DNA from 3 places in the Massilia sp. CFBP9026 genome. Region 1 is predicted to be linked to each of the others. Evidence: predicted binding sites of a transcription regulator. Region 1 holds the regulator's gene; each other region holds the start of a gene.
What was found. Region 1 encodes LexA, which represses DNA repair genes until DNA is damaged. Its sites were predicted from a motif close to ACTGTATNNNNATACAGT; they were not measured.

Region 1 (3,270 bases):
AGGGCCGGCAAATGCCGGCCCTGTCATTTTTGCGGTTGAGCCCAGCCGTAAAACACGGCTATCATGGACTTTTACCAGCTCAGCCTTACGGTATGCCCATGAAACGATTCCTGTCCTGCCTGTCCCTCGCGGTATCCGTCGCGTTCAGTGGCGCCGCCTTCGCCGGCGAACTCGAGGACGCCAATGCCCTGTTCGAGAAAAAAGACTATGCGGGCGCGCTCAAGCTGTACACCAAGCTGGCCAACGCTGGCAATCCGCAGGCCCAGCAGCAACTGGGCCAGATGTACTGGTATGGCGAGGCCGGCGCGGTCGACGAAGCCAAGGCGAAGGAATGGTTTGAAAAGTCGGCCGCCAAGGGCAACAAGGTCGCCGCCGACTCGCTCGTGATCATGCAGCAGCGTGGCGAACGCCGCGCCGAGATCGATTACTGGATCAAGGGCTACGATGGCGCCGACCTGCAGTCGGGCGAGTACCGCTGCCCGTCGCCGCGCATCCCGGCGGTGTCGAAGGTGAACGACGAGATCGAGCGCGTTAACAAGGCCGTGACCGGCTGGCAGGATTGCTATAACAAGATGGTGACCAATCTCAACGAACAATCGCCGCTGACCAAGCGCATCCCGGCCGACATCGCCAAGCTGATGAACAAGCAGGAAACCGAAGCCTCGACCGCCTACCTGGAGCAGGTGCGCCAGAACATCGCCGAGGGAGCGAAGGTCAATTCGAAGATGGTATTGGCCGATTTCGCCGCCTGGCGCAGCGCGACCGAGGCATTCGTGGACCAGCACAATTCGGTGGTCAACAAGGCCAAGCAGTAAAGACTGCCTGTAAACGTCGTTCCCGCGAAGGCGGGAACCCAAGCCCTCAGCGCTGCCACGATCGCTTATTGTGGCGGCGACTCATGCAAACTGGGGTTCCCGCCTTCGCGGGAACGACGGATCGACGGCTATATCAGTTCCAGCTGCGCATCAGCCCCACCGCCAACCCCTCGAGCGCGAACTCTTCGTCGGGCGTGACTTCGATGACCTTGAAGTCCGGGTTCTCGGGCAGCAGCTCGACCAGGTCGCCCGTCTTGCGGTAGCGCTTGACGGTGACTTCCTCGCCCAGGCGGGCGACCACGATCTGGCCGTTCTTGGCGCTGTCGATTTTCTTGACCGCCAAAAAGTCGCCATCCATGATGCCGGCGTCGCGCATCGACCAGCCTTTTACCTTGAGCAAAAAGTCGGGCCGCGCCGCGAACATCGCGGTGTCGACGTTATAGGTCGCTTCGACGTGTTCCTGCGCCAGGATGGGATTGCCGGCGGCGACGCGGCCGACCAGCGGCAGCGACATCAGGGAGGGCGGCGGCATCGGGATCTGCTCGACGCTGGCGCCGACCAGGCGGATGCCGCGCGAGGTGCCCGGCGAAATCTCGATCGCGCCCTTGCGCGCCAGGGCTTGCAGGTGTTCTTCGGCCGCATTCGCCGAGCGGAAGCCCAGTTCGGCCGCGATTTCGGCCCGGGTTGGAGGAAAACCCGTGTTCTCGATCGCTTCCTTGATCAGGTTAAGGATCTGTTCTTGCCTTGCAGTGAGCTTGAGCATAAATATCTTGCAGCAACGGGTTGTAGAGGTAAACTGTATTTTTGTACAGTATTCTACTCTGCGCAAGGGAAATCGATAAAAAAACAGGAAATATTCGTTAAAGCTCAGGCATTTGCGTCGATTCGGCAAGCCCGGCCGGAGCCCGGTCGCCGGGCGGCGACCGGAGGGTGACGATGGTCAGTGCATCAGCACTCGGTTTCGTTGGACTCGAGATAGAAGTCGGTCTTGACGCCGTTATACAGTTTCCATTTGCCGGCGCAGGTGAATTCGCCATCGCCGACCACGGTGGTGTAGCTGGCGTCGGAGTAGTACGTGATGATGTAGCCGTATTGCGGTTTCGCGATCGCGACGGTGGCGACGGCGAGGCCGGCGACGAGGGCAAGGGCAGTGAGTTGACGTTTCATCGATGACATCCTTGGGTTGCGCTGCATTTCAGGAGACAACTTGGCCGCCGCAGCCTGGCTGGGCGAGTTCATCCATCATAGGCCTGCCGGTCCCCGCGCCGGCAGTGCAGAGCTGGTAGTTGCGCAAGCTCCGGGCACCGGTTATACTGGCGGGCTTTCCCTTCCCACACTCGTCTTGACGCCGAGGTGGGCATTTATGTAAAACGTCCTCAAGGAGTAATGCATGCGTCATTATGAAATCGTTTTTATCGTCCATCCGGACCAGAGCGAGCAAGTCCCGGCGATGATCGAGCGTTACAAGACCACGGTGACCAGCCGCGGCGGTAACATCCATCGCGTGGAAGACTGGGGCCGCCGCCAGATGGCTTACCAGATCCAGAAGCTGCCAAAAGCTCACTACATCTGTCTGAACATCGAATGCGACAACGAGACCCTGGTCGAGCTGGAAACCGCATTCAAGTTCAATGATGCCGTTCTGCGTCATCTGACCGTCAAGATGAAGAAAGCAGAAACCGCACCGTCGCCGATGATGAAATCGGTGCAGCGCGAAGACGCAGCCAAGAGCCACCGTGCAGAAGCCGCTGCTCCAGCAGCAGCTGCTCCAGCCGCTGCCGCTGCCGCTGCCTAAGATTTTTTCCAGGAATTCGTAACAAGCAAGTAGTAGAAGAACCGGGTGAACCAGCTCCAGCTCGTGGCGACCATCGCCGAGCGTGACGTACTGCGCTACACCCCGGCCGGCGTGCCGATCGTTTCAGCCGTCCTGATGCACAGTTCGCATCAGCGAGAGGCAGGGGTCGATCGCCTGGTCGAGTTCGAAGTCCCCGCGTTCGCCGCGGGCGAGATTTCGGGCAGGTTCGGCAGCGCCGAGCTGGGCGCCAGCTACCGCTTCGATGGATTCCTTGCTCGAAAAAATCGCAACAGCAAAGCCCTGGTGTTTCACATCATTGATTTCAGTGCCGCTTAACCGGCAATTTAGATATACAGGAGCCTCAAATGGCATTCGGTAAAAAGTTCGACAAAAACAAAGCTAAAGAAAAACTCAAGCGCAAACAGCAGAACCCGCTGTTCAAGCGCAAGAAGTTCTGCCGCTTCACCGCCGCTGGCGTTGAACAGGTTGACTACAAAGACGTCGACACCCTGAAGGACTTCGTCCAGGAAAACGGCAAGATCATGCCAGCACGTCTGACCGGCACCAAGGCGCACTACCAGCGCCAGGTCGACACCGCCATCAAGCGCGCCCGCTACCTGGCGCTGCTGCCGTACACCGACCTGCACCACGGTTAATCGG
Region 2 (3,270 bases), on a different contig from region 1:
AAGGCCGAGCTCGATCTCGAGCGCACGGCCGTGACCGCGCCCGCACGCGGCCTGGTGACCGACTTGCGCACCGATGTCGGCCAGGTCGTGCAGGCCGGCTCGGCCGCGATGACCCTGATCGCCGTCCACGACCTCTGGATCAGCGCCGACATGACCGAGAATAACCTCGGCAATATCACGCCGGGCGACGAGGTCTCCATCGTGCTCGATGTCGTGCCGGGCAAGGTCTTGAAAGGACGGGTGCGTAGCGTGGGCAGCGGGGTCAATTCGGGCCGGCAGGCCCAGGCCGGCACCTTGCCCGAGATCGACAACAGCCGCGATTGGCTGCGCCAGGCGCAACGCTTCCCGGTTGCCGTGGAGTTCGATCCTTCCGAGCGCGCGCAGCTGCGCGCGGCCAGGATCGGCGGACAGGCCGACGTGCTGGTGTACACGGACGACTACGGCCTGATGAACTGGCTGGGCGCCGTCTTCATCCGCCTGATGAGCTACCTTTCTTATCTCTATTGACGATGGAGCGCGCTGACAAGGCGGTGTTGCGGCTGGCGATCGGCCTGGCGCTGGCCGTGCTGCTCGCCTATGGCCTGGCGCTGCCGTCGCCGTTCGTGCTGTGTGTCATGACCGTGCTGTTGTTGAGCAAGCCGGGGCCGCCGATGCCCTTGCTGAAGGGCCTGGTGGTGGCCCTGCTGGTCGCCGTGGTGCTGGCGGCCGGCGTGCTGATGGTGCCGCTGCTGGAGCATTACGCCAGCGTCGCGCTGCTGTTGACGGCGCTGCTGCTGTACGCGGTGTTCTTCGTCGGCCTGCAAAGCGGCAGCCCGCTGGCGAATATCGTGGCGATTGCCTTCACCCTGGTTCCGGTGGCCGGCGTGGTCGACCAGGCGCTGGTGCCGGCGATCAGCACCGCCATCGCGCTGGGGATGGGTGTCGGCGTGCTGGTCGGCAGCCTGTCGCATGCCTTGTTCCCGGATGAGGCGGACTCCGTTACCAGGTCGGCGCCCCCCGCCGTTGCCGCGCACGCGGCCAGGTGGCGCGCCGCGCAGGCCACGCTGGTGGTGATGCCGGTGCTGGTGCTGGCCCTGATCCACCCGGCTTTTTATCTGTCCGCCATCATCAAGTCGGTACTGCTGGGCCAGCAGGCCGGCTCCACCGGCGCGCGCTCGGCGGGGCGGGTACTGGTGGGGTCGACCCTGGCGGGCGCGGGCATGGCGACCCTGGCCTGGTTCGGCCTGGCCTTGTTGCCGACCCTGTGGATGCTGGTGCTGTGGATGGCCGCCGCCGCGCTCTGGAGCGGGGCCAGGCTATTTGGCCTCAAGGCCTCGGCGCTGCCCCCCTCGTTCTGGAGCAATGCCCTGGTGACCATGCTGATCCTGCTGGGGCCGGCCATTGAAGATAGCGTGGTGGGGAAGGACGTCGGCCATGCCTCGCTCGTGCGGGTGAGCTTGTTCATCGTGCTGGCGCTGTATGCCTGGGCCGTCGTGTGGGTGTTGGAAGGGTGGCGCGCGTCGAGGTCAATGGCTTGAGTAGGCAAGCGAAGACGTTTAGTTTTAGTCAATACCAGTAACCTAATTGGTATAGCCAAAATGAATAGGTCTTGCAAAACGCGACTTCAGCGAGTACTGTACGTTTATACAGTATTTGTCTGATAAGCCTGATATGAACCACTCAGCCATCCTTGCCGCACCAGAGGCAGTGCACCCATCGCTGTGGCGCGCGTCGCAGCTGGCGCATGCCGACACGCGCTGCATCGATACCGGCCACCCAACGCTCTCGGGCCAGCTTCCCGGCGGTGGCTGGCCCGGCGGCACCCTGGTCGACCTGCACTTGCAGCAGCCCGGCATCGGCGAGCTGCGCCTGCTGCGGCCGGCCCTGGCCGCCTGCGCCGAACGCCGCATCGTGCTGCTGCAGCCGCCCCATCCACCCCAGGCCTTGGCGCTTGCCGCGCTCGGCCTGGAGCCGTCCCAATTGCTGTGGCTGCGCACGACGCGCACCGCGGACGCGCTGTGGGCGGCCGAGCAGGTGTTGCGCAGCGGTAGTTGCGGTGCTTTGTTGTTCTGGGCCAACCATATGCGTAACGACAATCTGCGCCGCCTGCACCTGGCGGCGCAAGGCGGCGAAACGCTGTTTTTCATGCTCCGTCCGTTGGCGGCGGCGCAAGATGCATCTCCCGCGCCTTTGCGTCTTGCGCTGCGGCCAGCGGCCGGCGGCATGAATATCGACTTCGTCAAACGTCGGGGACCGCAGCGCGAGGCGCCACTGTTCCTTCCTCTTGGATCTTCACTACTGCAACGCCATGCGCCTCTGGATCGGCCTGTATTTGCCCCAGCTACCGCTCGAGGTCTTCAGCCCACGCTGGTGCAGTGAATCGGCGGGTGAGGCGGCGGGGGAGTCCGGCGGCGCTGCTGGCGGCCCGGCCCCAGGCAGCGTCATCCTCGAGCAGGAGCGGGTGATGGCGCTGTCGCCGACGGCGCGCGCTGCCGGCGTGCAGATCGGCATGCGCCGCGGCGGCGTGCTGATGCTGATGCCCGAGGCGCGCATCGAACTGCGCAGCCATGAGCGCGAAGCCGAGGCCATGGATGCGGTGGCGATGACCATGCTGCAGTACACGCCGCAGGTGGCGCTGGCCGAAGAAGCGACGCTGCTGCTCGACATCGGCGCCAGCCTGCGCCTGTTCGGCGGCATCCGGCGCCTGTGCGAGCGCATTCGCGCCAATATGGCGGCGCTCGGCTTCACGGCTTGCATCGCCTGCGCGCCCACCGCGCGCGGGGCCTGGCTGCTGGCGCGCCGCAATGCGGGCCGCGCCCTCACGATGGACTCGCTGGTACGGCGCCTCGACCGCTTGCCGGTGGGCCTGCTGCCACCGGCACGGCCGTTCGCCAGCTGGTTCGAGGGCATCGGCTGCCGCCGCCTGGACGAGCTGCAGCGCCTGCCGCGACCCGGCCTGCAGCGGCGCTGCGGGCGCGCCTTGCTCGACATGCTGGACGCCGCCTATGGCCTGAACGCCGAATTGTTCCAGTGGGTGGCGCCGCCGGAGCGTTTCCATGCGCGGCTCGAATTGTTCGACCGGCTCGAACAGGCCGATCTGCTGCTGGCCGGCGCCCATCGCCTGGTGCTGCAGATGACGGGCTGGCTGTGCGCGCGCCAGTTGGCGGTCGAGCGCATCCGGCTGTCGCTCGACCACGAGCGCGGCCGCATGGCGCGCCCACCGACCCTGGTCGAGGTGGCGCTGGCCGAACCCACCTGGCGCGACGAGCACCTGTTGCGCCTGCTGCGCGA
Region 3 (3,270 bases), on a different contig from region 1:
CCGCAGCAGCATCGCTGCTGGTGCCCGCGGCCTCGACCAGGCGGGTGGCGGTCGCCTGGCCGATGCCGGGAATCAGCTGCAACGCGCGGAAACCCGCCAGGCGTCCGCTCGGGTTCTGGGCGAAGCGCAGCACGGCCAGCACGTCCTTGATGTGGGCCGCTTCCAGGAATTTGAGGCCGCCGAACTTGACGAAGGGGATGTTGCGGCGCATGAGTTCGAGCTCGAGCGCGGCGCTGTGGCTGGCGGCGCGGAACAGCACCGCCTGGCTCTTGAGCGGCATGCCGGTTTCGCGCTGCTCGAGGATGCGGTTGCAGACCCAGCGCGCCTGCTCGGCTTCGTCGGGTATCAACACCAGCTGCGGCTTGATGCTCGACACCTTGTCGGTCCACAGGGTCTTGGCGTGGCGCTCGAGCGCGGCGCCGATCACGGCGTTCGATGCGTCCAGGATCGGCTGCGTGGAGCGGTAGTTGCGCTCCAGCGTGATCAGCTGCGCCGGCTGCGAGAACTGGCCGGCGAAGTCGAGGATGTTGCGCACGGTGGCGCCGCGAAAGCCATAGATCGACTGCGCATCGTCGCCCACCACCATCACGCCGCGGCCGTCGGGCTTCATGCCGGTGACGATGGCCGCCTGCAGGCGGTTGGTGTCCTGGTATTCGTCGACCAGCACATGGTCGAACAGCGCGCCGAGCTCCATCCCCAGCACCGGGTCGGCCGCCATCTCGGCCCAGAACAGCAGCAGGTCGTCGTAGTCGAGCACATTCTGCTCCTGCTTGGCGTCGACATAGGCGCCGAACAGCGTCTTGAGCTGGGCTTCCCACTCGCTGCACCAGGGGAAGAATGCCTGCAGCACCTGATCGAGCGGCTCGCGGCCGTTGACCACGCGCGAATAGATCGACAGGCAGGTGCCCTTCAATGGAAAGCGTTTTTCCGTCTGGCTCAGACCGATCTCGTGGCGGACCATGCCCATCAGGTCTTCGGAGTCGCCGCGGTCGTGGATCGTGAACTGATCGTCGAGCCCGATGCGGCCGGCGAACTCGCGCAGCAGGCGCGCGCCGATGCTGTGGAAGGTGCCGGCCCAGGGCAACGTGACCTGCGCCTGGCTGCCCTTGAGCCCAAACAGCCGGTGCAGCACGCCGCCGGCGCGCTGGGTCATTTCGGTGGCGGCGCGGCGCGAAAACGTCAGCAGCAGGATGCGCTGCGGATCGGCGCCCGACTGGATCAGGCGCGCCACCCGGTGCGCCAGCGTATTGGTCTTGCCGGAACCGGCGCCGGCCACCACCAGCAGCGGGCGCGGTGCGTCCGCGCCGACGTCGTGCTCGACCGCCGCCCTCTGTTCTGGGTTCAGGCTGGCGAACGGGTCGTCGGTAGCGGACGGGTTAGCAATCGGATCGGCGACGGCGGACATGGGGCGGAATCTGGAAATGCCATACTGTACATTTATCCAGTCATGCGCTGCAAGAAGAAAATGCCGACACTCCGCGACGCTGTCAAGGAGTTGTCAAGAATGACATCAGCCATGACCTGAGCAATCGCTGCCAAGTCACGGAAATTCAAGACGTTTTTTGGATATCCACAAAGTCTGTGAATAAGTATGTGGAAAAGCGGGGGCTTGACACGCTGGACGCGGCCTCCCGTGCGGCTTTCAACAATTTGCCTATTGGGAAGGCAATCTCGTTTCCGCTGAAAATCAAGGGTTTACAAGATTTCACCCCGACCGCCACAGTATGCACCACAAATAAATCTTGCGGGAACTTTGTGGGCAATCGCAAGCGGCTGCCAATGCTCAGGCGAGCGCCCGGCGGCGTTCGGGTTCGAGCAGGACGCGCTCGATCACCTGCGGGCGCACGCCATGCGCCTTGAGGTACTCGAGCGCCGGCATGGTGCCGCACTCCCCCAGGGTCGCGATGCCGCGCGCCACGATGTCTTGCTGGCGCATGTTGCGCCTGAGCTCGGACGATCCGGAGAGGCTTTGATTGATATCCTGGGCACGGTAGGGGCTCATGGCGCGGGTCTCCGGTGGGTTATGTCACTGACGCACCACGAGTATTGACGATCGCGGCATGAAGTCAATGTCAAATCTGTATCAAGACGCGAAAACCTTTTCTATGGCAGCTCCCGGCGCCCTTCCGCCTGCGCTGCGCCGTGCAGCCGCCATCCTGCCTACAATCGGTCGCAACACACCAATTATCAGGATTCCCATGAGCACCCAACCCGACCTGAACCCCGGCGACGACGCCGCTCCCGGCACCCCTGGCGCCGGCGAGGACATCTGCGACGCCTGCGCCGGCCGCGGCACGCTGGCCGACGGCAAGCCATGCCCGCAATGCGGCGGCACCGGCCGCGTGATGGAAGGCATCGGCGGCGGCTGAGCGCCTATCCAGTGCGGGTAGCGCGTGGACACGGCGTGGGCCCTGCGGCGATAATCGCCGGATGAGCGCCTCACCCCTGCCCTTGCCGCCTTCCGCGCCACGTTCCGCACAAGCTGCGCCGCCGGCCGAACCCGATCGTCCGCGCCCGACGTCGCTGACCGACCTGTTCGTCTCGTTCACGCTGATCGCCCTGCAGGGCTTCGGTGGGGTGCTGGCCGTGATCCAGCAGCAAGTCGTCGAGCGCAAGCGCTGGATGAGCAACGAGGAATTCATCGAGGAATGGTCGGTGGCCCAGATCATGCCGGGCCCCAACGTCTGCAACCTGGCCATGATGATCGGCACTCGCCACTTTGGCCTGGCCGGCGCCATGAGCGCCCTGGCCGGCATCCTCACCGTGCCGCTGATCCTGGTGCTGTGCCTGGCCCTGGTCTATGCGCAGTTCGCCACCCAGCCCCAGCTGCAGGGCGCACTGCGCGGCATGGCTGCGGTCGCCGCCGGCCTGATCGCCGCCACCGGCCTCCGCATGTCGGTCGCGCTGTCCAAAAACGTGATCCCGCTCGCCGTCTGCATTGGGATCGCCGCCACCGGTTTCGTGCTGCTGGCCTGGATCCGCGTGCCGCTGGCGGCCGTGATCGGCCTGCTCGGCGGCCTGGGCTGCGTACTGGCCTGGCGCCGGCTCAAGCCATGAACGCGCCCAGCCTGGTATTCGGCTGGCATGACTGGCTGAACCTGTTCGTCCATTTCCTGATGCTGTCCATGATGTCGCTCGGCGGCGCGATCTCGACCACCTCCGAGATGCAGCGCTACCTGGTCGAGCGCCAGGGATGGCTCAGCCAGACCCAGTTCGCCGACTCGGTGGCCCTGGCCCAATCGTCGCCCGGGCCCAACGTCCTGTTCGTGG

Region 2: the regulator LexA is predicted to act here: its motif matches at 1,613-1,630, upstream of imuA (translesion DNA synthesis-associated protein ImuA).
Region 3: the regulator LexA is predicted to act here: its motif matches at 1,429-1,446, upstream of SOM28_RS01850 (ATP-dependent helicase).

Annotation. Positions count from the first base shown of each region.
Region 1 covers NZ_JAXCWH010000006.1:101,494-104,763, forward strand. Annotated here, with positions in the region: gene SOM28_RS15875 (tetratricopeptide repeat protein) at 99-815, shown strand; gene lexA (transcriptional repressor LexA) at 949-1,578, opposite strand; gene SOM28_RS15885 (hypothetical protein) at 1,764-1,982, opposite strand; gene rpsF (30S ribosomal protein S6) at 2,206-2,610, shown strand; gene priB (primosomal replication protein N) at 2,656-2,946, shown strand; gene rpsR (30S ribosomal protein S18) at 2,976-3,266, shown strand.
Region 2 covers NZ_JAXCWH010000003.1:583,140-586,409, forward strand. Annotated here, with positions in the region: gene SOM28_RS10955 (HlyD family secretion protein) at 1-507, shown strand, start outside; gene SOM28_RS10960 (DUF2955 domain-containing protein) at 510-1,517, shown strand; gene imuA (translesion DNA synthesis-associated protein ImuA) at 1,651-2,358, shown strand; gene SOM28_RS10970 (Y-family DNA polymerase) at 2,288-3,270, shown strand, end outside.
Region 3 covers NZ_JAXCWH010000001.1:432,814-436,083, reverse strand. Annotated here, with positions in the region: gene SOM28_RS01850 (ATP-dependent helicase) at 1-1,405, opposite strand, end outside; gene SOM28_RS01845 (hypothetical protein) at 1,784-2,002, opposite strand; gene SOM28_RS01840 (hypothetical protein) at 2,199-2,369, shown strand; gene SOM28_RS01835 (chromate transporter) at 2,431-3,057, shown strand; gene SOM28_RS01830 (chromate transporter) at 3,054-3,270, shown strand, end outside.